3 regions of the Streptomyces sp. NBC_01537 genome follow, and region 1 is predicted to be linked to each of the others. Evidence: riboswitches for the same ligand, from Rfam matches in the RefSeq annotation. Region 1 holds a riboswitch; each other region holds the start of a gene.

The links. Region 1 has a riboswitch for S-adenosylmethionine ahead of OG607_RS03410 (amino acid ABC transporter permease). Riboswitches for the same ligand answer to the same signal wherever they lie in the genome.
Positions count from the first base shown of each region.
Region 2: it holds a riboswitch for S-adenosylmethionine, as region 1 does, so the genes downstream of both, thrC (threonine synthase) here and OG607_RS03410 (amino acid ABC transporter permease) in region 1, are expected to answer to the same signal.
Region 3: it holds a riboswitch for S-adenosylmethionine, as region 1 does, so the genes downstream of both, OG607_RS34525 (aminotransferase class V-fold PLP-dependent enzyme) here and OG607_RS03410 (amino acid ABC transporter permease) in region 1, are expected to answer to the same signal.

Region 1 covers NZ_CP109392.1:668,254-677,770, forward strand. The annotation lists gene OG607_RS03370 (carboxylesterase family protein) at 1-20, opposite strand, end outside; gene OG607_RS03375 (carbohydrate ABC transporter permease) at 26-916, opposite strand; gene OG607_RS03380 (carbohydrate ABC transporter permease) at 913-1,833, opposite strand; gene OG607_RS03385 (extracellular solute-binding protein) at 1,841-3,139, opposite strand; gene OG607_RS03390 (expansin EXLX1 family cellulose-binding protein) at 3,384-4,289, opposite strand; gene OG607_RS03395 (GNAT family N-acetyltransferase) at 4,327-5,118, opposite strand; gene OG607_RS03400 (ABC transporter substrate-binding protein) at 5,219-6,235, opposite strand; gene OG607_RS03405 (amino acid ABC transporter ATP-binding protein) at 6,303-7,079, opposite strand; gene OG607_RS03410 (amino acid ABC transporter permease) at 7,076-8,047, opposite strand; SAM riboswitch class IV at 8,361-8,469, opposite strand; SAM riboswitch class IV at 8,575-8,719, shown strand; gene OG607_RS03415 (glutathione S-transferase C-terminal domain-containing protein) at 8,927-9,517, shown strand, end outside.
Region 2 covers NZ_CP109392.1:5,572,639-5,582,155, forward strand. The annotation lists gene OG607_RS25765 (HelD family protein) at 1-1,092, opposite strand, end outside; gene OG607_RS25770 (DUF397 domain-containing protein) at 1,261-1,512, opposite strand; gene OG607_RS25775 (Scr1 family TA system antitoxin-like transcriptional regulator) at 1,509-2,330, opposite strand; gene OG607_RS25780 (ATP-binding protein) at 2,476-2,847, shown strand; gene OG607_RS25785 (hypothetical protein) at 2,844-3,242, shown strand; gene OG607_RS25790 (2-oxoglutarate and iron-dependent oxygenase domain-containing protein) at 3,210-4,256, opposite strand; gene OG607_RS25795 (trehalose-6-phosphate synthase) at 4,302-5,762, opposite strand; gene OG607_RS25800 (glucosyl-3-phosphoglycerate synthase) at 5,951-6,916, opposite strand; SAM riboswitch class I at 7,155-7,288, shown strand; gene thrC (threonine synthase) at 7,306-8,595, shown strand; gene OG607_RS25810 (ubiquitin-like small modifier protein 1) at 8,639-8,914, shown strand; gene OG607_RS25815 (cold-shock protein) at 9,314-9,517, shown strand.
Region 3 covers NZ_CP109392.1:7,494,976-7,504,492, forward strand. The annotation lists gene trpD (anthranilate phosphoribosyltransferase) at 1-394, shown strand, start outside; SAM riboswitch class IV at 1,153-1,269, shown strand; gene OG607_RS34525 (aminotransferase class V-fold PLP-dependent enzyme) at 1,371-2,699, shown strand; gene OG607_RS34530 (Lrp/AsnC family transcriptional regulator) at 2,718-2,999, opposite strand; gene OG607_RS34535 (rhomboid family intramembrane serine protease) at 2,996-3,793, opposite strand; gene OG607_RS34540 (hypothetical protein) at 3,922-4,161, shown strand; gene OG607_RS34545 (NYN domain-containing protein) at 4,322-5,632, shown strand; gene OG607_RS34550 (NlpC/P60 family protein) at 5,891-6,922, shown strand; gene OG607_RS34555 (NlpC/P60 family protein) at 7,118-8,164, shown strand; gene OG607_RS34560 (peptidase MA family metallohydrolase) at 8,186-9,322, shown strand; gene OG607_RS34565 (M48 family metalloprotease) at 9,319-9,517, shown strand, end outside.

The sequences.
Region 1 (9,517 bases):
GGTGCGTCGAATACGTCCATGGGGCTCACCGCATCCCCGTTCCGGCGACGCCCTGCACGAAGTAGCGCTGCAGGAACAGGAAGAGCACCAGCACCGGCAGCATCACGACGATCGCGCCGGCGAGCATCAGGCCGTAGTCGGTGACGTGCGCCGCCGCCTGGCTGGTCGCGGCCAGGCCCACCGGCAGTGTGTAGCCGGACATGCTCTGGGCGACGATGAGCGGCCAGAGGAAGTTGTTCCACGCATTGAGGAACGACATGATCGTGATCGTGGCGACCGCGGGCCCGGCCAGCGGGAGGAAGATCCCGAAGAAGATCCGGAACTCGCCCGCGCCGTCGATCCGGGCCGCTTCGAGCAGTTCGTCGGGGATCGACATCGCGTACTGCCGCATGATGAAGACCGACAACGGCAGCGCCAGGCTCGGCAGCGCGATACCGGTGAGGGTGTCCGCCAGGCCCAGGTCGACCGTGATCACGAACTGCGTGACGAACACCGTGGTGAGCGGCACCATCATCGCGCCCATCACCGCGGCGAAGGCGATCCGCCTGCCCGCGAAGTCGAGCTTCGCGAGCGCGTAGCCGGCGGCCGACGCCGCCACGATGTTGCCGGCCACCACCATGACCGCGACCACGATGCTGTTGACCAGGAACCGGCCGAAGCCCTCGGTCCTGAACAGCCGCTCGAAGTTGTCGAAGGTGAGGTGGTGCGGGAGCCAGGCACCGGGGTCGGAGCGGATCTCGTCGAGGCTGCGCAGCGAGCCGCTGATCACCCAGAGGAACGGGAGCAGCGTGAGCAGCGCGCACAGCACCAGCGCGCCGTACAGCAGGGGCCGGGAGACGGACCGGCGGCGGCGTACCGCGATCCGGTCGGCGGTGGTCATGTGGGCGTCCTCCGACGACGCGGCGAGGGCGGTCATGCGCGGGGCCTGAGCAGCCGGAACTGGACGGCGCTCACCAGCATCACGAGCACGAGCGTCACGAAGGACGCCGCCGAGGACATGCCGAACTCGCCGACCCCGAACTGGTGGTAGGTGTACAGCGCCACCGATTCGGTGGAGCCCAGCGGGCCGCCGTTGGTGAGCAGGTACGGCTCGTCGAAGACCTGGAGGTAGAAGACGGTCAGCAGCACCGACACCATGAGGGTGCTGGGCCGCAGCAGCGGCAGGGTGATGTGCCTCAGCTGCCGCCACCGGCCTGCCCCGTCGAGGGAGGCGGCCTCGTACACGTCCTGCGGAATCGCCTGCAGGCCGGCGAGGAACAGCACCATCGCGGTGCCGAAGTTGCGCCAGACGCCGAGCAGGATGACCACCGGCATGGTCAGATTCGGGTCGTCCAGCCAGTTCGGCCCGGCGAAGCCGACGGCGCCGAGCACCTTGTTGACGGTGCCGTTCGTGTTGAAGGCGTACTGCCAGATCAGCGCGACCGCCACGACGTTCGTGACGACCGGTGCGAAGAAGACCGTGCGGAACACACCGCGCAGCCGGCGGATGCCGGAGTTCAGCACGAGGGCCAGCGCGAGTCCGATCCCCATGGTCAGCGGCACGCCGACGGCCACGAAGACGGCGGTGTTGAGGATGTCCCGCAGGAAGCTCTGGTCCTGGAACAGGCGGAGATAGTTCTCCAGTCCGGTGAAGTCCACCGCGAAGGGATGACGCAGGTCCGCGCCCCGCAGATCGGTGAGGCTGAACGCGAGCGCGGCGACGGTGGGGATCGCCGTGTAGACCAGGAACACGACGGTGAACGGCGCCAGGAACAGCCAGGCGACAGCCGTTCGCCGGGCGCCCCGGGGACGACGCGCTCTGCGCGGCGCCCCCGGGAGGACGGTTACGGTCATCCGCGGATCACTCCGCACCCGTGCCGAGGCTCTCGGCGTACGCCTGGAGGTTCGAGGCGGCCTTCGCGGCGGTCTCCTTGCCCTTGGCCACGGCCTCCATCTCCTTGCCCAGCCGGGTCGCGACCTGCGGCCAGGTGCTGACCTGCGGGAACGACCGGGTGTTCTTCAGCTGCGTCAGGAAGGCGTCCAGCAGCGGCTGGCCCTTGATGGCGGTGTCGTCCCAGGCGGAAACAACCGCCGGCAGCGAGCTGTACGCCTTGTACTGCGAGACCTGGGTGCTCGGGCTGGAGATGTAGCGAATGAGTTTCCAGGACGCGTCCGCGTTGGCGCTGCCGGTGAGCACCCCCCAACTGCCTCCCGCGGAGAAGGAGGTGCTGCCCGAGGATCCGGCCGGCAGCGGCGCGGTGGCGACGTGGGACGCCGTCCAGCCGGTCTTCTTCGCGGCGGTGTCGAGCTGGCCGACGACCCACGGGCCTGTGATCATCGTGGCGGTCTTGCCGGAGACGAAGTACGGCTGCGCGTCGAGGAAGGTGGGCCCGGCGGTGTCGGCGATCCCCGAGGTGTAGAACGACGCGTTGTACTTGATCGCGTCGGTCATCGCCGGCGTGTCGAGCGTCCACTTGCCGGCCGAGGACAGCAGCGAGCCGCCCGCCTGCCAGGCGTACATCGCGGCGTCCTGGCCGTTGAAGATGTCCCAGCCGATGTCTGCCCCGAGGCCGTGCGCGGCACCGGCGCCCTGGAGCGCCTTGAAGAACGGCACCATCTCGTCCCACGTCTTCGGCGCCTCGACGCCCGCCTTCTTGGCCAGGTCGGAGCGGTAGACGAGCGCGTAGGTGTACGCGTACCAGGGCACCGTGTAGGCGACGTCCTTGACCACACCGGCGTCCCACAGGCTCTTGAAGAAGCTGTCCGGGTCGACGAGGCCGTCCGGAACGGGCCGGAGGATCGACGGATCGAGGAACTGCGCCTGCGACTCGGGGAAGAACTGGGCGACATCGGGCCCCTTGCCCGCCGCGATCGCCGACTGGAGCTTGGTGTAGTAGTCGGCGTTCGGGATCAGCGTGAACTTCACGTCGAGGCCGGGGTTCGCCGCCTTGAAGGGCTTGATGACCTTGTCGAGCACATCGGCGTCGCCCTGGGCGGCCCAGACACTGACGGTGCCTGTGGCCGGGGAGCTGTCGACGGGCTTGGCGGTGGCTGTCGCGGCGGTTTCATCGCTGCGGCCACAGCCCGCCAGAGCGAGGCTGCCGAGGAGGGCTATGCCGCCGGTCAGCCGTAGGGCACCGCGTCTGGAGAGGTTGGACACTCGGGGCTCCTGTCACATGAAGGCGCTATGGACCTAATGCGGCCGATGAGTCCGATGAGTCCTATGCGGCCGATAGTGACGGTATGAATGGTGTGTTTCGGCGGCATGCCGGAGCCATCACGAATAATTTCGGAACTTGTAGCGAAATCGATTTCGTCACGTTCCGTAATGCATTCTGGGCGATTATTTCCGATTGATGCGACTCGTGAGGAGCAGATCAATCACACTGCGTTACGTGCGAAGGTCAGTGCCGGGCGAACTGGACCCGGGTCGGTTGCACCACATTCGGCTGCACTGCGATCCCGCTGATGGTCAGTCGTTCCCCGTAGATGTCGGTGATCCTGATCGAGCCGCCGCACCCGCTGCCGTCCTCGGAGAGGAAGTAGTTGTAGTCCGTGCGGGGCAGCTGACGCCAGCTGCCGCCGGCGCTGACCTCCAGCCGTGCCATCGGATTGCGGTGGCCGATCACCTGGATACCGCACCAGTAGCGGCTGGACCCGGTCTTGTACCGGATCGAGATCGTGTCGGACGTGCCGGGGCTCAGCAGGCTCCAGGTGACCGCGATCCGGCCGGCCGAGGGGGCGGCGAGTTTGGCGAAGGCCTGTGCGCTGAGGTCGAGCTGCCCGGGTGCGCAGGGCGATGGGCATTCGTTGACGATCCGGACCGTGACGGAAGCGCCGCTGGCCGCGCGGACGAGCACATACGCCCCGCAGGCCTTGGACGACTCGTAGTCGGTGGTGTTCATCGCCGCGACCATGAGGTCATCGGTGGGGCCGTACAGGCAGGCGCCGTCGCCGGTCCCGGCGTCGTAGAAGGTGGCGACCCCCCGGTAGGCGACCTTGGGCCGGATCCGTCCCGCCAGCGGTGCCGCGGCGGACGCCGTCCGCGCCTTGCCCGTGGCCGACGGCCGCGCCGGGGCGGTGGTCGCAGCGGCCGACGCGGTCCGCGAGCCCGACGCGGTCGGGGACGCCGACGTGGTCGGGGACCCTTCCGCGGTCGGTGACGCTGTCACGGTCGGCGCGATGACTTCGGTGGCGGCGACGGGCGTGGCCACGGCCTGCCCGGCATCGGCCTTGCGGTCGGGGAGGAACCCCATGACCAGCCAGGCGAGAAGTCCCGCGGCGATCAGCGCCAAGGGAGTGCCCATCATCAGCCCGAGCCTGCGCCTACGGTTCCGCGCGGCCCGCCTAGTTGCCCTCATGCTTCTCAGTGGCCGCAGGAGACGAAAAGGTTGCCGCCCGGCTGCCCGGAGTGCGGATCAGCAGGAACGTCGAGCGGCGGCGAAGCGTGAAGCCGATGGACTCGTAGAGCCGGATGGCGCCGGTGTTCGCGGCGGAGGCGTGCAGGAAGGGGGTGTCCCCGCGTTCCCTGATACCTGACGCGACCGCTCGGACCAGCCGGGTGGCCAGACCCTGGCCGCGATACCCGGGATCGGTGCAGACCGCGCTGATCTCCGTCCAGCCGGGCGGGCGCAGGCGCTCACCGGCCATGGCGATGAGCCGGCCGTCCCGCCGGATGCCGAGGTAGGTGCCGAGTTCGATGGTGCGGGGCAGGAAGGGGCCCGGTTTGGTGCGGGCGATCAGATCCAGGATCTCGGGTACGTCGCTGGGGCCGAGCGGAATCGCCTCGGGGTCGGGTTCGGCGCGCAGCGTGGTGTCGACCAGCTGCACGCCCTGTCCGGTCTCCACGGTCTGCCATCCGTCGGGCGGTGGCAGCGGTGTTCCGGTGACCGGGGTGATTGCGTCCGGTCCGACCAGGGCGGCGAGGTCGTCCCAGGCGCGCGGATCGGCCGCGTCGGCGAGGGCAGTGAACGGGGAGACGTCCGTGGGGTAGCGGGCGGCGCGGCCGACCCGCTCGGCGAACCGGGAGTGCGGACCGGTGAGCGCGGCCCAGGCCGGGTTGTCGAGGACGTGCGGTGCGGCTGCGCTCTGGGGCTGGGGCTGGGGCTGGGGCTGGGGCTGGTGGACGCTGGTGGACATGGCGGGCGCGGATCTCCGTCCGTGAGGTTCCGTGGTGGACCCATGACCCCGCCTCCGACGGCGATGTGGCGTGCCACGGAGGCGGGATCCCTTCCTGCGGTCAGGAGTTGCTGAGCGGCAGGCCGGCAGGGTTGACCTCGGAGGTGCTGACGGCCTCGTTGGACAGGTTCCAGGCGGCCAGCCACTTCGCGTACTGGCCGTTCTTGATCAGGTAGTTGATCGCGTCGGCGACCGGCTTGGCCAGCCCGCTGTCCTTCTTCGCGGTGGCGGCGATGAGACCCTGCAGGGACGCGCCCGCGCCGGAGAACTTGCCCGCGTTGCGGGTGGGGTGGGTGGTCTTGGCGTCCTGGGTGATCTGGTAGGCGATGCCGGGGTTGGGGCCGAAGTAGGCGTCGATCTTCCCGCTGGACAGGGCCAGGCGAACGCCGTTGTTGTCCGGGTAGTACTTGACGGTCAGCTTCTTGCCCTCCTTCTTGAGCTTCGCCTGCCACTCCAGAAGGATCTTCTCCTGGTTGGTGCCGGCGCCCACCGCGACCGTCTTGCCCGCCAGGTTCTTGTAGTCGCCGTCGAAGTTCCAGGTGCTGGACTTCAGGACCTCGAAGGCCAGGTTGTCCTGCCGGTAGGAGGCGAACTCGTACTTCTTCTTGCGCTCCTCGGTGTCGGTGATGTTGGAGAAGCCGACATCGGTCTTGCCGCTGTCGATCCCGACGAAGAGGTTCTCCCAGGTCGAGTTCTTCACCACGGGCTTGAGCCCGAGGACGGCCGCGACCAGGCGGCCGAAGTCGGGCTCGGCGCCGGTGAGGGTCTTCTGGTCACTGCCGATGTAGGCCAGGGGCGGGAAGCCGGCGGGCAGGGCGCCGACGCCGATGACCAGTTGGCCGCTCTTGGCCACCGAGACCGGCAGCTCGGAGCTGATCGACGCGACCTCGGAGACCTTGAGATCGGTCTGCTTGGCGGCCCCGTTGGACAGTGCGCCCACGGTGACCACGCCTGCGGATTTGGCGGCCACGTCGGTGGAGGCATTGCTGTTCCCGCAGGCGGCGAGGCCGATGGCGAGCGTGGTGAGCGCGGTGCCTGCGGACAGGCTGCGGATGATTCTGCTGCGGAAGCTGGGCATGGCTGTGTCCTTGTTCGGTGGTTGAGCAGGGTGGGGTGAGGTGAAGGGGGGGGGTGGGGGCGCGCGGTCAGAGGACCTTGCTGAGGAATTCCCTGGTCCGGGGGTGCTGTGGGTTGTCCAGTACGTCGCCGGGCGGGCCCTCTTCGAGGATTCGGCCGCCGTCGATGAAGACGATCCGGTCGGCGACCTCGCGGGCGAAGCCGATCTCATGGGTGACGATGATCAGGGTGGTGCCGCTGGTGGCCAGGTCCTTGATGACGGCCAGGACCTCGCCGACGAGTTCGGGGTCCAGCGCCGAGGTGGGTTCGTCGAAGAGGATGACCCCCGGCCGCAGGGCGAGGGCGCGGGCGATGGCCACCCGCTGCTGCTGGCCGCCGGACAACTGCCTCGGGTAGACACCGGCCTTGCCGGCCAGCCCCACGCGCTCCAGCAGGGTGCGCGCCTGCTTCTGCGCCTCGGGCTTGCTGAGCAGGCCGGTCGCCACGGGCGCGGCGGCCACGTTGTCCAGCACCGTGAGGTGCGGGAAGAGGTTGAAGTTCTGGAAGACGAAGCCGATCCGGCTGCGCTGGCTCAGGATCGCCCGCTCGCTCAGCTCCTTGAGCCGTTCCCCGTGCCGGCGTACGCCGATCAGCTCGCCGTTGAGGCTGACATAGCCGACCTCCGGCTTCTCCAGGTGGTTGATCACCCGCAGCAGCGTGGACTTGCCCGAGCCGGACGGCCCCAGGATCACCGTGACCTGTCCGGGCTGCACCGTCAGATCGACGCCGTCGAGCACCCGGTGGGCGCCGTACCACTTGTGGACGTCATGGACCTCGACCGCCGCCGGGCGTATCTCGGTGGTCATATCGCCGTCTCCCTCTGAACCCGGGCCCGCAGGGCACTCACGGCGGCCCGCAGCTTCTGCAGCGGGGTCGGCGGTACGGTGCGCAGCGCGCCGCGCGAGTAGTACCGCTCCACGTAGAACTGGACGACCGAGACGACGCTGGTGAGGATCACGTACCAGACGGTGGCGACCAGCAGCAGCGGCACGATGTCGCCGGGATAGGTGCTGCCCATGCTCTGTACGGAGCCGAACAGGTCGAGCAGCGAGACGTAGAAGACCAGCGAGGTGCTCTTGACCAGGCCGATCAACTGGTTGACGTAGGAGGGGATGACGGCCCGCAGGGACTGGGGGAAGACGATCCGGGTGAACTGGTAGCGCCTGGGCAGGCCGAGGGCGGCGGCCGCCTCGTGCTGGCCCTGGTCGACGGAGAGGATGCCGGCCCGTACGACCTCGGCGGCGTAGGCGGCCTCGTTGAGGCTCAGTCCGATGACCGCCACCACCATGTCGGTGGCCAGCCGGGACTCGTCGAAGTGCACGAAGGCGGGTCCGAACGGCACTCCGAGACTCAACGTGTGATACAGCGCACTGAAGTTGTAGAGAAACAGCAGCACCACGATCAGCGGCACCGAGCGGAACAGCCAGATGTAGATCCAGCTCACCGCGCGCAGCACCGGACTCCTGGAGAGCCTCGCCAGCGCGAGCAGGATGCCGCCCAACAGGCCCAGCACAGCGCTGTACGCCGTCACCTCAAGGGTGATGAGCAGGCCGTCCACGATCACCGGGCGGACGAACCAGTACTGGAACCGGTCCCATTGGTAGAACGGGTTGGTGACCAGCCCGTGCGCGATCTGGGCGACCACGACCAGTACGACAGCGGTGGCGACCCACCGTCCCGGATGCCGCAGCGGAATCACGCGCTGGGCCGACAGCGGCCGCGGCGGGGGCAGGGTCGTGCCGGAAGGCACGACGGAGACAAGGGGCTCACTCATGGAGAACTCCAGAGAACGCGAACATTCCGGCCGCCGGGAGGACCACGGCACGGCGGAGGGGGATGCCCGGGCGTGGGAGAGCACGCCGTAACAGGATCGGGCGGGAGGAGGACGAGGACGACGCCGAAGGCGTGCGTCAGGAGGCCGTCAGCCCTGACAGAGGGCGCTGCGGCGGGTCGTACAGAGTGCGCTGCTGACACGGAGCAGGTCGATGTGGCGGGCCAGGTACGCCGCGACGCGGCCGTGACGCCGCCATGCGGCCATCCCGGGACCTGCGTACATCGCCGTCACCATCGCCATTCCGCCCCGTGGGGCCTCGCGCTTACCGAATGTCCTTCGGCCGGGTCGTCACCTGGGGCACCCCACCGCGATGCGAGGGTTGCCGGTCAGCAAGCCAGGGCTTGTCGCTGACACTCATGACCGTTCTGCGCCGAACCGTAGGGCGGTAACGGGCGAAAAGTCAACGCCGTCTCAGCCGCGATGCCTTCTTGACCGTCCATCGGGCCGCGCTCACACTGATGGACGACGGTCACGATTGTCAGCGCTCGCCGGGCAGGAACCTCTGCTCGGTGGGTCATCGGCCCCGGCCCGCTGACAGGCAACCCTTCCACCGCGACGGGGTGCCCCGGGTGACGACCAGGTCCCGCCGGTGCGGTGGGGCAAGTGCGGTCTCGCGTCCCGCGAGGCCCGAGGACGGGACCGGCGCAGATGCCCAGGACATCGCATGACTTCCAGCCGACGCCGACGCCGCTGCCGCGCCCGCGTTTGCTGACCAGGCGCCGCCACATCGATCTGCTCCGTCTCCGCAACGGCTGCTCTCCGACCGTCTGATCCGAAGGGTCCGAACGGTCCGCAACTACCGCACCCATGGAGAGAGCCATGTCCGAGACTTTCACCTCCCTGCGCTTCCGCGACCGGATCGGTGCCGGTCCGAGCCTCGGTTTCTACCCCGCGCCGCACCGCTACCACCTGTATCTCTCGCCCGGCTGTCCGCTCTCGCTGCGGGTCTCCATCACCCTCGGCCTGCTCGGGCTGGAGGACTCGGTCGGCACCACGGTCCTGTCCGACCCGGCGGGCGCCTGCGACGCGCTCGCGGCGGCGGCTCTGCGCACGGCCTACGAGACCACCCGTCACCACTACGACGGTCCGCTGACCGTACCCGCGCTGTGCGACCGGTGGAGCGGACGGGTCGTCAGCAACCACACGCCCGACATCCTCGACGACCTCGCCCTGCACTTCGCCGCCCCGGACGACACCGCTGCGCCACGGCTGCGGCCCGACGGCCTGGCCTCCGACATCGACGCCATCCGCGAGCTCCTCGACGGGGGCCTCCTCCAGGACACGGCGCTGGATCTGCTGGACGCCCAACTGGCCTCGGGGCCCTACATGCTGGGCGGGACACTGACCGCCGCGGACGTGGACGTGTGGGTCGCCCTCGCCCACGCGGACGCCGACGCCGACACCCAGCGG
Region 2 (9,517 bases), 4.9 Mb from region 1:
GTACGGATCGTGGCCGAGCCGGTCGGCGAGCTGCGCGGTCAGCGCGTCCAGGACGTGGAAGGCGAAGTGCGGCTTGGCCAGGTTGTGCGGCAGCAGCGTGTCCCGGGCCGCCTGCCGCGCCTTCTCGGCGATCTCCGCGTCCAGCACCAGCTCCCCGTCCTCGTGGTCGATCACCCACGCCGGATCCGGCACCGTCTGCTGCTCCCGTACGTAAGCCGCCAGCGCCCCCGCCATCTCCGCGCCGCCCTTCACCCGCGCCGCCTCCGCCGTGTCCGTCCCGGTCGCCGTCACCCCCGGGTACAGCTCGCCCGGCGTCAGCATCAGCACCCCGGTCTCCCCGAGCGACGGCAGCACCTCCCCGATGTACCCCATGAACGCCGGATTCGGCCCCACGATCAGCACCGCCCGCCTGGCCAGCAACTCCCGCTGCGCGTACAGCAGATACGCCGCCCTGTGCAGCGCCACCACCGTCTTCCCCGTCCCCGGCCCGCCCTCGACCACCAGCACCCCCGGATGCGGCGCCCGGATGATCCGGTCCTGCTCCGCCTGGATCGTCTGCACGATGTCCCGCATCCGCCCCGTCCGCGCCGCCCCCAGCGACGCGAACAGCACCTCGTCCGCGTCCGCGCTCTCGTACCCGGTGCGCACGGGGTCGGTCAGATCCAGGATCTCGTCATGCAGCGCCGTGACTTTGCGCCCCTGCGTGGCGATGTGCCGCCTCCGGCGCAGCCCCATCGGCGTATGCCCCGTCGCCAGATAAAACGGCCGCGCCATTTCCGCCCGCCAGTCGACCACCAACGGCGTACGGTCCTCGTCGTCCGCCCGCATTCCGATTCGCCCGATGTGATGGTCCTGACCGTCCCGGAATACCAGCCTCCCGAAGCACAGCCCGTTCTCCCCCGCATCGAACGCCGCCACCAGCCCCGCCATCTCCGCCACCATCACATCGCGCTCCAGCCGCGCCTGCAGCCCGTTCCCCCCTTGGCCCAGGGCCTGCCGGTACGCGGCCTCGGCCCGGTCCCGCAGGTCGGCGAGGCGGGCATGGAGCAGGTAGACGAATTCCTGCTCCCGGCGTAGTTCGTCGTCGTTGATCGAAGATTTCGACTGGGTTGACAATTCGGCTCCCGTGGCGCTATTCTGGCTTCAGTCGAGCTTTTCCATGTCCGTTTTGATTCAGGCATGGACAATCAATATGCGCACAGAAATACCCCGGCCGTCAATACGGACCGGGGTATTTCTTTGTCCGGGGGCGAATGCCTCTCAGCGGCGGGGCTCAGCCGCCGCGTAGGCGGCGAAGGCGGACCAGGCGGCGGGGCCGAAGGCGAGGGTGGGGCCGGCGGGGTCCTTGGAGTCGCGGACGTGGACGGTGCCGGGGCAGGCGGCGACCTCGACGCAGTCGCCGCCCTCGGCGCCGCTGTGGCTGGACTTGTGCCATTCGAGGGCGACTTCGACGCACTCGCCGCCCGCGCCGCCGCTGTGACTGCTCTTGAACCATGCGAGTCCGGAGGTCATGGCTGCTCTCCCGCAATCTGCTCGATCAACTTCGCGGAATCCCTCGGAGCGAGGGCCTGCGACCGGATCATGCTATAGCGGATGTGCAGTTCGCTGACTTCGTCGCGATCGTCGATGAGCATGCTTCGCCCCTGGACTTCCAGGTAGGCGAGCAGGCGCCGTTCGGGTGTCTCCAGGAGCGTCATCGGACCGTCGATCCCGGCGTGCGCATCGTAAGACATCGGCATTACTTGAATCGTGACGTTGCGCTGATCGCCGATCTCCAACAGGTGGTTCAACTGCAGCTTATGCGCCTCGTATCCGCCAACGGGACGGCGCGGCACCCACTCCTCGATGACGAACGCGGCTTGAGTGGCAAGGGACTTGGTCAGCACCGACTGTCGTGCCACACGGGCCTGGATGCGACGCTCGATCTCGTCAGGGTCGAGGACCGGGCAGTAGGAGCTGAACATCACCCGCGCGTAGTCCTCGGTCTGCAGCAGGCCGTGCAGAACCAGCGTGCTGTACGTGTACAGGCTGACAGCCTCCGCTTCCAGCTCCGCGTACTCCTCGAACCACGACGGAAAGTCGCCCCGCTCCAAATGCTTGGCCGCACGGGCCAGTACGTCCCCCGACCTGAGCAACAGCTCCGCCTTCTCCACGAAGCCCGGGGGTGGCATCCGCTCGCCCCGCTCGATCTTGATGACCAGCGACCGGGAGTACTCCACATGCGCGGCCAGTTGCTCCGTAGAGACCCCCGCCAGCTCGCGCATTGCGCGCAACACCGTGCCGAACACCCGCATGCTGGCCGAGCCTTCGCCGCCGCCCTTGCCGGACACGGGCTCACCTCCCCCTCGCACACCGCGTACACGTGGGCGCTGAGACGTAGCCCAGTCTGACGCGTATTCAGGTCGTACCTGGTCAGGCTAGCCATGCGACGGGACTGTTGATGCCATGACGTCGGAATCTCCACCCGTAGCAGTGATGAGGCTCGTTGCGGAGCCGGCCCGTTTCGCCGCCGTGCGCGAGGCCGTCCGGGAGCAGCTCAGAGCGTGGGGCCGTGAGGACCTCGTGGACGCGGCCGTGCTTTGTGCGACGGAGATACTGGCGAACGTCCACGACCACACGGATTCCGTCGAATGTGAGCTGACGCTGGCGCCGCTCCCCGGGCCGGGGGAAGGCGTGCGGCTTGCTGTGAGCGACGGGTCGGCGGTGCTGCTGCCGCAGCCGTCGGGGCCGCCGCCGGGGTGTGCCGAGCGCGGGCGGGGGTTGTTGCTGCTGGCGGGGACGGCGGACCGGTGGGGGACGGTGCTGATGCCGGGCGGGGGCAAGCAGGTGTGGGTGGTGTTGCGGTGATCGGGGCGTGGAGCTGGCTGGAGGACACCGGGTTCGGGCCTGTCGCTTTTCTGCTGCTGGTGCCGCCGCGGCCGGAGGGGGAGGCGCTGGCGGCGGAGCTGGGGCTGGCGGAGCCGGGGGAGCGGTTGCCGGAGGTGGGGGAGCGGGTCGCCGTGCAGGGCCGGGATCGGGCGGCCCTGCACGGTGTGGACTTCCCGGTGAGCAAGCGGTGGGCCGCTTTCGTGGCCTCGGGTGGGCCGGTGGCGGTGCTGGTCGGGCTGGAACCACTGCCTGCGCATGCGGCGCGGGGTGCGGTGGAGGCGTATGTCGCCGCCAACACGCTTGCGGGCAGCCTCCGTCTGGGCATTAGCCGGGCGGGGTCGTCAGACCTCCAGGGCGGCCTCCCGGAGCTTTGACAGGACGGAGACGCGGTCCTCGTCCAGGATCCGGCGGGTGGTGATCCGGTCGGGATAGCACCGCATGAACATGTCAGTAAAGTGGCTACCGTAGTGCAGCGGTTCGTCCGTGCTGGCCGGGTCGAGGGGGCGGGCCACTGCCTCGAAGCTCGGCTCGTGGAAGTACGCGAAGGCGTACCGTTCGCGGTCGGCGAGCTTGACCTTGTGGGGCGTCGAGAGCAGTGCGCCGTTCGTGATCAGCTGCATGACGTCACCGGGGAACACGGTGAACGTGCGCGCGACCGGCCGGACGTAGGTCCAGTGGTCGTCGTCCTCGAAGACCCCGGCCGCGCTCTCCTCGGGGAGCCAGTTGCGGTTGCGGCGCTCGCCCTCGACGGGCGGCCGGATGTAGAGGGCCTGTCCGACCTCGTCCTGGGTGGCGATCACGAGGAGGCCGTAGTCGGTGTGGGCGCCGATTCCCCGGTCGGTGGCGGGCGACTTGGCGGGGAAACGCAGCACGCGCATGTGGTGCCAGCCGTCGTGGGTGAGCTTCGTCAGGGCGTCGATGTCGTCCAGGCCCAGGCCGAGGGCCACGAGGCGCAGCAGCTTCTCGCCGATCGTGCCCAGCTCGTCCATGTAGGCCTGCATGGACTGCCGGTATTCGTCGTCGGGCCAGGGCGTGGGCCCGTGGCAGGGCCACTGGGCCTGTACGCGGGAGTCGTCGGGGGCGATGTCCTTGGTGACGGTGAAGATCTCGGAGAAGTCGGCCTCGCCGGCGGTGACTTCCTCGCCGGAGGCGATGTAGCCGCTGTAGGTGAGGTCGCTGACGCGCTGGGCTTTGAACTCCATGGGCTGCTCGAAGAACCGTTTGCTGGACTCGATGGCCCGGGCGGTCTTGCGGTCCTGGTCCTCGTTGGCGGCGACCTGGAAGATTCCGTCGGTCTGCCATGTGCGGATCAGTTCGCGGCCCAGGCTGACGTCGGAATCCGATCCGGTGACGGATTCGGGGAGGTGGAAGGTGCGCAGTTCGGTCATACCCCGTCGCACGGTCGCGCCATGGGCCTGGTTCAGACCAATTGCTCAGCCCAGGGCGCCCAGTTGGTCCAGGAACCACTGCTGGGGCGGCAGCGCGGTCGCCGCGGCGGCCAGGCGCTTGCTGCGCTCGGCGCGCTCGTGCACCGGGAGGGAGAGGGCGTCGTGGAGGGCCTGGGCGGTGGCTCGCAGGTCGTAGGGGTTGATGACGAAGGAGTCGTCGCCCAGTTCCTCGTACGCGCCGGCTTCCCGGGACAGGACCAGGGCCACGCCCTCGTCGGAGACGACGGGGATTTCCTTGGCGACGAGGTTCATGCCGTCGCGGATGGGGTTGACGAGGGCGACGTCCGCGAGCCGGTAGGCGGCCAGGGAGCGGGCGAAGTCGTCCTTGACGTGCAGGATCACCGGCTGCCAGCCGGGGGTGCCGAATTCCTCGTTGATCTCCTCGGCGACCTGGCGGACCTCGTCGGTGTACTCGACGTAGACGGCGAGGTCGCCGCGCGAGGGGTAGGCGAAGGCGACGTGGACGACGCGGCCGTGCCACTCGGGGCGGTCGCGGAGCAGCTCGCCGTAGGCGAGGAGGCCCCGGACGATGTTCTTGGACAGCTCGGTGCGGTCCACGCGGACGATGACCTTGCGGTCGGGGCCGCCGACGGCTTCGCGGAGGGCGGCGAGGCGCTCCTCGACGTCGGGGCGGTGGGAGCGGGCCCGCAGGAAGTCGGCGTCGGCGCCGAGGCCGTGGACGCCGATGCGGGTGGTGCGGCCCTCGTGGGTGACGGTGACGGCGCCCTGGTCGCGGATGACGGAGGCGCCCAGGACGCGTTCGCAGCAGTCGGTGAAGGCGTCGGCCCAGCGGGTGGTGAGGAAGGCGGCGCGGTCGGCGCCCAGGATGCCGGTGAGGACGGCGGCGGCGACGTCGTCGGGCAGCAGGCGGAAGTAGTCCGGCGGCGCCCACGGGGTGTGCGAGAAGTGGCCGATGTGCAGGTCGGGGCGGCGGGCGCGCAGCAGCTTGGGCACGAGGGCCAGGTGGTAGTCCTGCACGAGCACGGCGGCGCCGTCGGCGGCCTCCTCGGCGAGGGCGTCGGCGAAGGCGGCGTTGTAGGCCTCGTACGCGGCCCACTCGCTGCGGAAGTCCGCGTCGAAGACGGGCTCCAGCGGGGTCTGGAAGAGCATGTGGTGCACGAACCACAGGACGGAGTTCGCGATGCCGTTGTAGGCGGCGGCGAAGGTGTCCGGGTCGATGTCCAGCATGCGCACGTGCTGGCCGCCGCTGTCCGCCGGGTCGAGGCGCCCGCGCTCCGCGCGGCGTACGGCTTCGCGGTCGCCGTCGCCCAGTGCGGCGCAGACCCAGACGGCGTCCGCGTCGGGGCCGATCGCGCTTAGGCCGGAGACGAGGCCACCGCCGCCGCGTTTGGCGGTGAGCGAGGCGTCCTCCTTGTGGAGGGCGTACGACACGGGGCCTCGGTTGGACGCGACCAGTACCCGGGCGGCATGCGTTGCGGCGACCATGCGGCCAGCCTAGCGGCGATCATCCATCGGGGTCGGGGGCAGGCCGTGCGTGGGCGGCCTTGCGTCCGTGGCCGGGTTGTGCCCACCCTCCCCCACAGCTTCGCGTGGGGGGACCCCCACCTCGCTGCGCTCGCCGTGCGGAACGCCTGCCCACAACCCGGCAAGGGCTGGGGGCAGGCGGGCGCCCACTACGCCGCCTTGCGCTTGGCGTATTCCGGGACGGTGAGCATCGGCGGACGCTCCTCCGTCGCGACGTCGTGGACGCGGGGGGTGAAGCCGTCCTCGTCGCGGTCGAACTGGGTGAGGACGGGCCGCACGAGGTGCCCACGGGCGAGCCGGAGCTGAGCCGTGCGGTAAATCGTGGCGGCCATCCGGCCCAGGGCCTGGCTGTCCTGGTGGCGGTGGTGGCGGACGCCGACGTCGACCTGGGCGAGGGCGTCGAGCCCGACGGTGTTGAGGGAGTCGATGAGCATGCCGATCTCGACGCCGTAGCCGACGGGGAAGGGGAGCTGCTCAAGGAGTGAGCGCCGGGCGGCGTACTCGCCGCCGAGGGGCTGGACGAAGCCGGCGAGCTGGGGCCAGTGCATGTTGAGCAGGGGCCTGGCGACCAGCTCGGTGACCCGGCCGCCGCCGGCCGGAACCACCGTGCCGCCGGTTTCCAGGGGGCGGTCGTACATGGCCTTGACCAGCTGGACGCCGGGGTCGGTCAGGAGCGGCCCGATGATGCCGGAGACGAAGCGGGAGTCGAAGTCGCGCAGGTCGGAGTCGACGAAGGCGACTATCTCGCCGCTGGTGGCCAGCAGGGAGCGCCACAGGACCTCGCCCTTGCCGGGCAGGGCCGGCAGCCGGGGGAGTATCGAGTCGCGGTGGACGACGGTCGCGCCGGCGGCCTCGGCGATGGCGGCGGTGCGGTCCGTGGAGCCGGAATCCATCACCACCAGCTCGTCGACGAGCGGTACGGCATCACTCATGAGCTCGCGGCGAATCGTTTCCACGATGGCCCCGACGGTGGCTTGCTCGTTGAGCGCGGGCAGGACGACGCTCACCGTCCCGCTCGGGCCGGCCGAGCGTTTGGCGGCGAGAAGTGCGGAAATCGGCCGGCGGTCTGCTGACCACGACCTGCGCTGCAACCAGCGGGCTACCTCGTCGAGCACGTGCGGCTCCGTTCTGTCGGAGATGTCCCCCCTCCGGCAGGGCGGCCTGTCACATCTGTCTCGATGGACGGACTACCTATGACCAGGTTCGGGGTCGTCGGTTACAGTCTTGAACACGAGACATGACCATCGTATGTCCGCGATGATCAGCGTTTGTTACGTTTGAGCACGGCGGACGACACGGCACATGTCACGACGCACGACCACAAATGCGGGGACGCTACACCACCCGCCATACCGCTCATCCAGAGGGGCAGAGGGAACGGCCCGTTGAAGCCCCGGCAACCCTCCCGCCGACCGCGCACGCGAGGTCCAGGTGGGGACGGTGCCAATTCCGTCTCGCGGCGAAATGCGCCGCGGGGAAGATGAGGAGAAAGGGCCTCGCCTCCATGGCTGCGCAGACCATCGAAACCGCTGTCACCACCCCCTCCGCCTTCGGGCCCGCCGCCGCGCTGTCCTGTCGCGAGTGCGGCACGCGCTTCCCGCTGACGCCGGTCTTCGCCTGCGAGGAGTGTTTCGGGCCGCTCGAAGTGGCGTACGACCTCCCGACCGGCGACCCGGAGTCCCTGCGCAAGCAGATCGAGGCCGGGCCGAACAACATCTGGCGTTACGCGCCCCTGCTGCCCGTCCCGGCGGACGTGGCGGACAAGCCGAACCTCAACCCCGGCTTCACCAAGCTGGTCAAGGCCGACAACCTGGCCCGCGAGCTGGGCATCACCGGCGGCCTGCACATCAAGGACGACTCCGGCAACCCGACCCACTCCTTCAAGGACCGGGTCGTCGCCATCGCCCTGGAGGCCGCCCGCACCTTCGGCCTCACCACCTTGTCCTGCTCCTCCACCGGCAACCTGGCGGGCGCGGTCGGCGCCGCCGCCGCTCGCGCCGGATTCCGCTCGTGCGTCTTCATCCCGCACGACCTGGAGGCGGGCAAGGTCGTCATGGCCGCGGTCTACGGCGGCGAGCTGGTCGGCATCGAGGGCAACTACGACGACGTCAACCGCTTCTGCAGCGAGCTGATCGGCGACCCGATCGGCGAGGGCTGGGGCTTCGTCAACGTCAATCTGCGCCCCTACTACGGCGAGGGCTCCAAGACGCTCGCGTACGAGATCTGCGAGCAGCTCGGCTGGCGGCTCCCGGACAACATCGTGATCCCGATCGCCTCCGGCTCCCAGCTCACGAAGATCGACAAGGGCCTGCAGGAGCTGATCAAGCTAGGGCTGGTCGCCGACAAGCCCTACAAGATCTACGGCGCCCAGGCCGAGGGCTGCTCGCCGGTCTCCACCGCCTTCAAGGCCGGGCACGATGTCGTACGCCCGCAGAAGCCGAAGACCATCGCCAAGTCGCTTGCGATCGGCAACCCGGCCGACGGCCCGTACGTGCTCGACATCGCCCGCCGCACGGGCGGCGCGGTCGAGGACGTCACCGACGAGCAGTGCGTGGACGCGATCAAGCTGCTGGCCCGGACCGAGGGCATCTTCGCCGAGACGGCGGGCGGGGTGACGGTCGGCGTCCTGAAGAAGCTGATCGAGAACGGCCAGCTGGACCCGGCCGCCGAGACGGTCGTCCTGAACACCGGCGACGGCCTGAAGACGCTCGACGCCGTCGCCGAGACGACCGGCCCGACAGCGACGATCAAGCCCAGCGTGGACGCGTTCCGCGCGGCGGGTCTGGCCCACTGATTCCCACTGACCGCCTGCACCGACTGAAGGTGAACCCCGAATCATGAGCGCTTCCGTACGCATCCCGACCATCCTTCGTACGTACACCGACGGAAAGGCCGAGGTGCCGGCCGACGGCGCGACCCTGGCCGAGGTCATCGAGTCGCTGGAGAAGAACCACCCGGGCATCTCCGCCCGCGTGCTGGACGACACGGGCAAGCTGCGCCGCTTCGTGAACGTGTACGTGAACGACGACGACGTCCGCTTCTCCGAGGGCCTGCTGACGGCGGTCGCGGACGGCGCGAGCGTCTCGATCATCCCGGCGGTCGCCGGAGGCTGACGAAGCCCGCGCAGGTGCCCCGTCCTCCGTGGGGAGGACGGGGCACCTGTGTGCTGAGCGGTAGTTGAATGGCGGTACAGTTGCCCTGGAATCCCGCGCAACTCAATTCCGCGCCGTTCGATGGACAGCGATTTATCGCCAAATTAGCGCGACGATTGTCGCGTTGGCTACTTATGTCCAGTCCGACTTGACCCGGATTCCCCTTAATTCATCCCCTTTTTCCGTTCGAACATGCCCAGAATTCTCGTCCGATTGACCTGTTGCAGAGGGCAGTCAGGCAGATACATTCGGCGGCGGTCGACGCGTTCCGGCGCACGCCCCCTGGGCTGTAGGGGGTGAGGTCTGACCCGGGTCCGCGAGGTGCGGTCCTGCGAAGGGCCAGTAATAGGGGAGTTAGGGATGGCTCAGGGCACCGTCAAATGGTTCAACGCGGAGAAGGGGTACGGCTTCATCGCGGTCGACGGTGGTGCGGACGTCTTCGTGCACTACAGCGCGATTCAGATGGACGGTTATCGCACCCTCGAAGAAGGCCAGCGGGTCGAGTTCGAGATCTCGCAGGGTCAGAAAGGGCCGCAGGCGGACATGGTCCGTCTCGCCGTCTGA
Region 3 (9,517 bases), 6.8 Mb from region 1:
GGGTTCGTCTGCGTTGGTTTTCCGCGGTGACGACGGGCTTGATGAGCTGACCACCACGGCCACCTCCCAGGTGTGGGTCGTGCGGGGCGGCGAGGTCGAGCAGGTGCCTTTCGACCCGCGGGACGTGGGGATTGAGCTGGTGCCGGTGGAGGCACTGCGGGGCGCCGACGCGGAGTACAACGCGGATGTCGCGCGGCGTGTGCTGGCCGGCGAGGCCGGTCCGGTGCGGGACGCGGTGCTGCTCAACTCGGCTGCGGCGCTTGTGGCGTTCGAGCCGGGCGGGGGGACGCTCACCGAGCAGATCGCGGCTGGGATCGAGCGGGCGAAGGAGTCGATCGACTCCGGGTCGGCCGCGAAGACGCTGGAGCGGTGGGCTGCGGCCACGCAGGCGTAGGCCCGGTTTGACGGTGCCGGTCCGGGGCCTCCGGGGTGGGGGTCCTGGACCGACATATTTACGTGCGTGACGGGCAGTTCGCAGCCTTGCCCGGCATGCCGCACGCAAATATGCGGAGCGTCCAGGACCCCCACCCCTGCGACCCCGGCCCTCCCGTCCGTTGTCGGCGGACGGAGTCCGGCGCAGCCGCTCGAAGCCAGCGCAGCGCCCGCGAGGGCGGCGTCCAGGATAGGAATCCCCCACCCCTGCGACCCCGGCCCTCCCGTTCGTTGTCGGCGGACGGAGTCCGGCGCAGCCGTCCGAAGCCAGCGCAGCGCCCGCGAGGGCGGCGTCCGGGATAGGAGTCCCCCACCCCTGCGACCCCGGCCCTCCCGTTCGTTGTCGGCGGACGGAGTCCGGCGCAGCCGCTCGAAGCCAGCGCAGCGCCCGCGAGGGCGGCGTCCAGGATAGGAATCCCCCACCCCTGCGACCCTGGCCCTCCCGTTCGTTGTCGGCGGACGGAGTCCGGCGCAGCCGCTCGAAGCCAGCGCAGCGCCCGCGAGGGGGCGTCCGGGATAGGAGTCCCCCACCCCTGCGACGCCGGCCCTCCCGTTCGTCGGTGGCTTTCCCGCCGTCGTGGGGCACCTATTGAGCCCGTCCGGCGATTGAGGACACGCCCGGAGGGCGTTCGGGGTCTGGGGCGGAGCCCCAGGGGCGGGCCGTCCGGGATGCGGACGCCCCGGTTGCCCGCGCGGCAGCGCGTGGCATACTTCTCGTCAGGTCACGAGTGACAGCGCAAAGGCCCCGGCTCGCTGTCCGGCAACCCTCCTTCTGCGGCGGGGTGCCCCGGGTGATGACCAGGCTGTGAGCAGCAAGGCTCACGGCAAGCGCGGATCGATCCGGGAGTTCTCCGATGAGCAAGCGAATGCGATAGGGCCGCTCGGCCCAAATCCTCGTCCTTCGTGTTTTTCTCCGCTTTGCCCACAGGAGCTTCGCCATGTCTGTCGACCAGTCTGTTTGTGCGCCTCTGCCCGTTCTCGGCCGGGATGTCCTCGTGCCGATCGTGACCGGTGGCGAGGTCACCTACGCGGCCCTGGACTACGCCGCCAGCGCGCCCGCGCTGCAGCGCGTGTGGGACGACGTGGCCGCCTACGCGCCGTACTACGGCAGCGTGCACCGGGGGGCGGGGTATCTGTCGCAGTTGTCGACGGATCTGTTCGAGCAGAGCCGGGTCACGGTCGCGGAGTTCCTGGGGTGCCGGGCGGATGACCAGGTGGTGTTCACGCGGTCCACGACGGATTCGCTGAACCTGCTGGCCGGGGCCGTTCCGGCGGGCACGAAGGCGTACGTGTTCGAGACCGAGCACCATGCCTCGCTGCTGCCGTGGCGGGACGCGGATGTCACGTACCTGAGCGCGCCGCGCAGCCCGGGCGAGGCGGTTGCCGCGCTGGACGCGGCGCTGGCGGGGCGGGAGCCGGGTCCGGCGCTGGTGTGTGTGACGGGTGCTTCGAATGTCACCGGCGAGATCTGGCCCGTACGGGAGCTGGCGGCGGCCGCGCATGCGCATGGGGCGCGGATCGTGCTCGACGCGGCGCAGTTGGCGCCGCATCACCCGGTGGATGTCGCCGAGCTGGATGTGGACTGGGTCGCTTTCTCCGGGCACAAGCTGTACGCGCCCTTCGGGTCGGGCGTGCTGGCGGGGCGGGCGGACTGGCTGCGGGAGGCCGAGCCGTATCTGGCGGGCGGCGGCGCTTCGCGGAAGGTGGCGCGGCGCGGTGACGGTGGCGTGGATGTGGAGTGGCACGAGACGGCTGCCCGGCATGAGGCGGGTTCGCCCAATGTGATCGGGGTCTACTCGATCGCTTCGGCGTGCCGCGCGCTGACCGAGGCCGGGTTCGACCGGCTGGTGGAGCGGGAGCAGGAGCTGGTGGGGCGGGTGCGGGCCGGGCTGGCGGAGGTGCCCGAGGTGAAGGTGCTCTCGCTTTTCGGGGATGACGCTCCGAGGGTCGGTGTCATCTCGTTCGTGGTGCGGGGCTGGAACAGCTCGCACTTCGCCGCTGCTTTGTCGGCTGAATACGGCATCGGTGTGCGGGACGGTCTGTTCTGCGCCCACCCGCTGGTTCGTACGCTGCTCGGTGACGACCGCCAGGAGCCCGGGGACTGTGGTGGAGACGCCTCGCTGAACGCCATCCGGGTCTCCTTCGGCGCGGGTACGCCCGATGAGCACGTCGACCGCTTTCTGGCGGCCGTCGCCGAGCTCGTGCGGGACGGTGCGAAGTGGAACTACCGCACGGAGAACGGCCGCTGCGTTCCGGCCCAGGACTGACAGGGACCTGAAGGGACGCTACGCGTCCAGGCCGATGGAGAACGCGGCCTCGAGGTCGTGCTGGGAGTAGGTGCGGAACGCCACGTGGGTGTCCGTGGCCTCGACGCCGGGGATCTTGCTGATGCGGCCGGGGATGACATCGGCGAGGTCGTCGTGGCGGGCGACCCGGACCATGGCGACGAGGTCGTAGGTGCCGGTGACGGAGTAGACCTCGCTGACGCCGTCGAGGGCGGCGATGGATTCCGCGATTTCGGGGATCCGGTCGACGCTGGTCTGGATGAGGACGATCGCGGTGATCACGGCTGAGGTTCTCCTTGGGTGGCCTGGGTCGTGCCCGGCGGGGCGGGCGCGGGCTCAAGCTTAGGGGGTCGGCGGAAGCACACCCAGGTGCAGAGGAAGCCGAAGAGGAAGCCGACGATGTGGGCCAGGTAGGCGACGTCGGGGCCGGAGCGGGTGGTCTGGGAGGCGAGCCACTGGAGGGCGAACCAGAAGCACAGGACCATCCAGGCGGGGAAGCGCAGGGGGAGGAAGAAGAGGAACGGGAAGAGGCTGGTGACCCGGGCCTTGGGATAGAGGAAGAGGTAGGCGCCGAGGACACCGGAGATCGCCCCGGAGGCGCCGACGAGGGTCTGGGCGGAGCCGGCGTGGGCGGCGGCGAAGCCGTATGTGGCGAGGTAGCCGGCGACGACGTAGAAGAGGAGGAAGCGGGCACGGCCCATGCGGGCCTCGACGTTGTCGCCGAAGACGTAGAGGAAGAGCAGGTTGCCGAGCAGGTGCACCCAACTGCCGTGGACGAACAGGGCGGTGAGGACCGAGAGGAACGGCGACTTGGTGAAGGGCGCGGCCGTGCAGTGGCGGGGGAGGGAAAGGCGGCCGCTGGGGAGGCGGCCGTGCCAGAGCTCGTCGGGGATGACGCCCCAGTGGGCGAAGTAGGCGCTCTGCTCGCACAGCAGGTGGCGGTAGCCGGTGCCGTAGGCCGGGTTGAAGCCGGACGCGGGGCCGATGAGGAAGACGAGGGCGCACATCCCGATGAGGGTGTAAGTGACCACGGGTGTGCGGCGGGCCGGGTTCTTGTCGTACACCGGGATGACCATGCAGCGATCATGACGGAACGGGCTTAAGGGGCATAGGCCGCCTCGCCGCAGCGGGGTGGCATGCCAGGCCTTAGGGTTGGCCGGAACGCGCCCAAGACCCAGAGCCGAGTCCGAAAGAGGTCTGCCCGATGCCGGTTCCCATGCCGACGGCCACCACCCGCTGGCGCTGCACGTTGTGCGGCAATCTGACCCGGTTCGATGTGACGCGTTCCAGCAGGGTCGTGGAGTATGTCCACCTGGACCTGGCGGGCGAGCCGAAGGTCGAGGAGACCGAGGTGGTCAGCGAGACCGTCGAGTCGGTGCGCTGCCGCTGGTGCAACGCGCTGGATCAGATCGAGCTGGTCGACCGTCCGGACGCGGGACAATAGAGGCGTACGGCGGCGAACGGCGTCGTACGTCGTGCGGCGTGGACGGGAGTGACTGGTGGATGGGACCGGCGGTAACCCGCGGGGTGCGGAGGGCGGTGAGGTCGTCGAGTCATCCGCTGAGTCGGCTGCCGAGTCGTCCGTCGAGCCGTCCGCCGAGGCCCTGGACCGCCCGCTCCCGGAGGGCGTACGGCACCGGGTGGTGGCTCTCGCGGCGGAGGCGTTCGGCGGGCTGACGCATGCCGAGCTGCCGTCGCAGCTGCGGCCGTACGCGCGTTTCACGCCGACCCGCCGGGCGAAGTTCGCGGCGACGGCGCTGGCGACGGCGCTGGAGGGGGATCCGGCCTTCCGGCAGCGGATCGCGGCGCGGCTGAGAGAGGCGCAGCCGGAGCTGTGCGAGGCGCTGGAGGCGGGGACGCCGCCGCCGGCGGTGGATCCGCTGGATGTGGCGGCGGCGGCGTATCTGCTGCGCCCGCCGGGCTGGTCGAAGCTGGTCGCGGCGGCGGGGGAGGAAGCGCAGCGTGCGCATGCGGAGCGGGCCGGCGAGGAGGCCGCCCGTGAGCTGGCGCAGTTGCGGGAGGAACTGGCGGCCGCCCGTGAGCAGGTCCGGGCGGAGGGCGTCAGGGCCCGCGGTGAGCTGGAGGCCGCGCGCAAGGAGGCGGAGTCGCTGCAGCGCAAGCTGCGCAGCGCGTCCAGTGATGTGAAGCGGGCCGAGGCCGCCCTGCGCAAGCTGGAAAACGAGCTGGAGGAGACCAGGGCCACCGCCGCGTCCGACCGGGCCACCGCCGAGAGCGAGGCGCGCCGGCTGAAGTCGCGGCTGGCGGAGGCCGAGTCGGCGGTGGAGGCGGGCCGCAGGGCGGTGCGCGAGGGGCGCAGCGTGGAGGACGTACGGCTGCGGCTGCTGCTGGACACGGTCCTTGACGCGGCGTCGGGGCTGCGCCGGGAGCTGGCGCTGCCGCCGCGCGACACGATGGGGATCCTGCCGGCCGACACGGTGGACGCGGTGAAGCCGGGCGCGTTCAGCCCGAAGGACATCGCGCGGCGCGCTTTGTCCGAGAATGACCCGGCCCTGCTGGACCAGTTGCTGGCGCTGCCGCAGGCGCATCTGGTCGTGGACGGCTACAACGTCACCAAGACGGGGTATCCGGCGCTGCCGCTGGAGAAGCAGCGGTTGCGGCTGCTGGGCGGCCTGTCGGTGCTCGCCGCGCAGAGCGGGGCGGAGATGACGTGTGTCTTCGACGGGGCGGATCTGGACGCCCCGGTGCTGCTGGCTCCGCCGCGCGGGGTGCGGGTGCTGTTCAGCAAGGCCGGTGAGACGGCTGACGAGTTGATCCGGCGCCTGGTTCGGGCGGAACCTCCCGGTCGTCCCGTTGTGGTCGTTTCGGCCGACCGTGAGGTGGCGGACGGCGTCGCGAAGGCGGGGGCGCGGCCGGTGGCTTCCACGCTGCTGCTGAAGCGGCTTGCGCGTGTGTGAGTCGCCTATGAGGCGCATGATGCGAACTGAGCGTCAAGTGGCTGTTACTGCTCGTGTGATGTTGGCAAAGAAAACACGTTGCATCTGAGTTTTTACATACTTTGATTTGAACCGATCACAGGATGGTCACTAGGGTCAGGGCTTGTACCTCCGCGAGTTCGATCATCCAGCCAGGATGGTGGCGGGGGTCCCGCCGGGTCCGAAGCGCCGCGCAAGCGCGCTTGGGCAGGCGGCTGGAGGAAGAAGGAGCTCGCCTTCGTGGCGTCCCACCGTCGTCCCAAGCCGGCCAGTCGCACACGGGTCACCGTGCTCACCGCGACCGCCGCAGCAGCCGTCGCCATCTCGTCCCAGGCCGCGCAGGCAGCCCCGGCCAAGCAGACTCTGAAGTCCGTCAAGGCGCAGGTCACCGCGATCTACGACGAGACCGAGCAGGTCACCGAGAAGCTCGACGGTGCCCAGGAGAAGCAGAAGAAGCTGCAGAAGCAGGTCTCCGAGATCCAGGACGAAGTGGCCCGCGAGCAGGGCGAGCTGAACGACCTCCAGGACCAGCTCGGTGCGCTCGCCAGCGCCCAGTACCGCAGCGGCGGCATCGACGAGTCCGTACAGCTGCTGCTGTCCGCGGACCCGGACGACTACCTGGACAAGGCCTCCACGCTCGACCAGCTGAGCAGCAAGCAGGCCGACGCGCTGGAGCAGATCGCGGCGAAGAAGCGCTCCCTGGACCAGCAGAAGGCGGAAGCCGCCACCAAGCTGCAGGAGCTGGACGACACCCGCGCCGAGCTCGCCAAGAGCAAGAAGGAAATCCAGGCCAAGCTCGCCAAGGCCACGAAGCTCCTCAACAGCCTCACCGCCGCGCAGCGGGCCTCCATCGCCGCCTCGAACGCCAGCGCCGCGAGCCGGGCCGCCAGCCGGGTCGACCTCGGCGACGACACCGCCGCCACCGCGCGTGCCGCCGAGGCCCTCGCTGCGGGCAAGACGAAGATCGGCTCGCCGTACGTCTACGGCGCCTCGGGCCCGAACTCCTTCGACTGCTCCGGCTTCACCTCCTGGGCGTACGCCCAGGCCGGTGTCTCCATACCCCGGACCTCGGAGTCCCAGGCCAGCGCGGGCACGCGGATCTACTCGCAGAGCCAGCTCAAGCCCGGTGACCTGGTCATCTTCTACAGCGACTACCACCACGTCGGCCTGTACGCGGGCAACGGCATGGTGCTGCACGCGCCGCGCACCGGCGAGAGCGTCAAGTACGAGTCGATCGGCGACATGCCGTTCCAGTTCGGCGTCCGGATCTGATTCGACGCCCCTCTCGCGGGCGCTTCGCTTGCTTCCAGCGGCGGCGGGGTCACCCGCCGCCAGGCGCATGGGTCCTTTCGGGTGATGACGGGCTGTGGCCGGAACGCGGTGACCTGGGGAAGCTGGCGCGTACGCGTCTTCCGTGTCCCCGAGGTCTTTGAACTCGCCGTGTGCGGCTGACTACTGTCAGCCCCCGTGGCTTCCCATCGACGCACCTCGCAGCCGGGCCTCGCCGCCCGTACCTCTCGCGTCACGGCCCTGTCGGCGGCCGCTGCGGCGGCCGCGGTGGCCGCACCAGCCGCGCCCGCCGTGGCGCAGCCGGCGGACCAGCCGGCCGATGTCGCCACCCGGGTCGACCGGCTCTACGAGCAGGCGGAGCGGGCCACCGAGCAGTACAACGCCGCCCAGGACCGCTCGAAGCGGCTTCGCCGCGAGGTGGGCACTCTCCAGGACGAGGCGGCGCGCGGCCAGGAGCGGGTCAACGCGATGCGGGCCGGGCTCGGCACACTCGCGGGAGCGCAGTACCGCAGCGGGGGCGTCGACCCGACGCTGGCGCTGATGCTGTCCGCCGACCCGGACGACTACCTGGACAAGGCGGCGGCCCTGGACCGGATCGGCGACCGCGAGACCGCGCAGCTGCGGGAACTGCGGAACGCCCAGCGCGGGCTGGACCAGAAGCGCTCCGAGGCCGCGGACAAGCTCGCCGAACTGGACCGGGCGCGCACCGCGCTGAACGCGCGCAAGCGCACCGTGCAGAGCAAACTCGCCACCGCACAGCGCCTGGTCAACTCGCTGAACGCCGCCCAGCGCGCCGGGCTCGCCGCCCACCTCCAGGAGCGTGCCTCGCGCTCCGGACGCGCCATGGACCTCCACCTCCCCGACTTCGGCCCCGCCTCCGGCCGGGCCGCCATGGCCGTCGCCGCCGCCCGTGCCGCCGTCGGCGCCCCCTACGTCTGGGGCTCCACGGGCCCCTCCGGCTTCGACTGCTCCGGCCTGATGGTCTATTCGTACCGCCACGCCGGCATCGCCCTCCCGCGCACCTCCCAGGCCCAGATGCACGCCGGCCGGCGGGTCCCGCTCGACCAGGCCAGGCCCGGCGACCTGATCATCTACCGGGGCGACGCCAGCCACGTCGGCATGTACGTCGGCGGCGGCCGGGTCGTGCACGCCCCGTACCCGGGAGCGCGGGTGCGCTACGACCCGGTCGGCATGATGCCGATCTCGGCGGTCACCCGACCCTGACCCTGGCCTACGATCGGGCGCGTGAGGCGAATCCTGGTGGCGGTGGCGGCAGCTGTTCTCGTCGCTTCCGGGTGCCAGGCGCAGCAGCAGCGCGAAAGCGTCCAGCTCATGCTCGACCGGCACGCGGCGGCCGTGCTCGGGCACGACGAGGCGGCCTTCCTGGCCGACGTGACGCCGGGGGAGCGGACCGCGCAGCGGCGGGTGTTCCGGAATCTGGCCGACGTACCGCTCGCCTCGTGGTCGTACCGCCTGGAAGGGCGCAGCGGCGGCGACGCCAAGGTCCAGCTGCGGTACCGGTTCAAGGGGTACGACACCGCTCCCGTGACCTCCGACATCGCGATGACGCTCGCCGGGAACGGCAGCCGCTGGCGCATCGCGGCGGCCACCGACAACACTGCCCAGCTGTGGGACCAGGGCCCGGTCCGGGTCGCGCGGGGCGCGCACAGCCTGGTGCTCGGACCCGGCGGCGAGGCCTCCCTGAAGGCGTACGCGGCCGATGTGGACCGCGCGGTGACGGCCGTGACCGGGGTGTGGGGCAACAGCTGGGCGCGGCGGGTGGTGGTTGAGGTCCCCGGCTCGCTGGACGACATGGCGGCGCTGCTGGACGCCTCGCCGACGGCGTACGAGGGCATCGCGGCCGTGACGACGGCCGAGCTGCGGGGCTCCACCACGGCGGTCCCGGCGGACCGGGTCGTCGTCAACCCCGAGGCCTTCGGCGAGCTCTCGCCGCTCGGGCGGCGGGTCGTCCTGACCCACGAGACCACGCATGTCGCCACCCGCGCCGCCACCACCTCCCGCACCCCGCTCTGGCTCTCAGAAGGTCTCGCCGACTGGATCGGCTACCGGGGCACCGGGCAGACGGCCAAGGAGGTGGCCCCCGAGCTCAGCCGCGACGTCGCCGCCGGCCGCCTCCCCGACGCCCTGCCCTCGGACGCCGACTTCGGCACCACGGCCAACGGCCTCGCCCAGTCCTACGAGGGAGCCTGGCTCGCCTGCCGCCTCATCGCCGACCGGTGGGGCGACGCGAAGCTGCTCGCCCTCTACCGCGCGGCCGACGACGGAGCCACGGCCGACGCGGCCATGCGCCGTACGCTGGGGATCGGCACCGGGGAGTTCACGGCGCGCTGGCGCGCTTACGTACAGCGGGAGTTGGGATGACGTCCACAGACGGCGGTACGGCTGTCGCCGACTTCACGCCCGAGCAGGTCGCCCGGGCCCGGGCCCTGCGGCGGGCCCAACTCCCCGCCGTCCTGGGCGGCCGGGTGGCGGGGCTCGCCCTGCTCCTGGCCCTCGGCCTCACCCCCGGTGGAGCCCGCCTGACGGCCCTGTTCGGGGACAGCTGGGCCCTGCGGG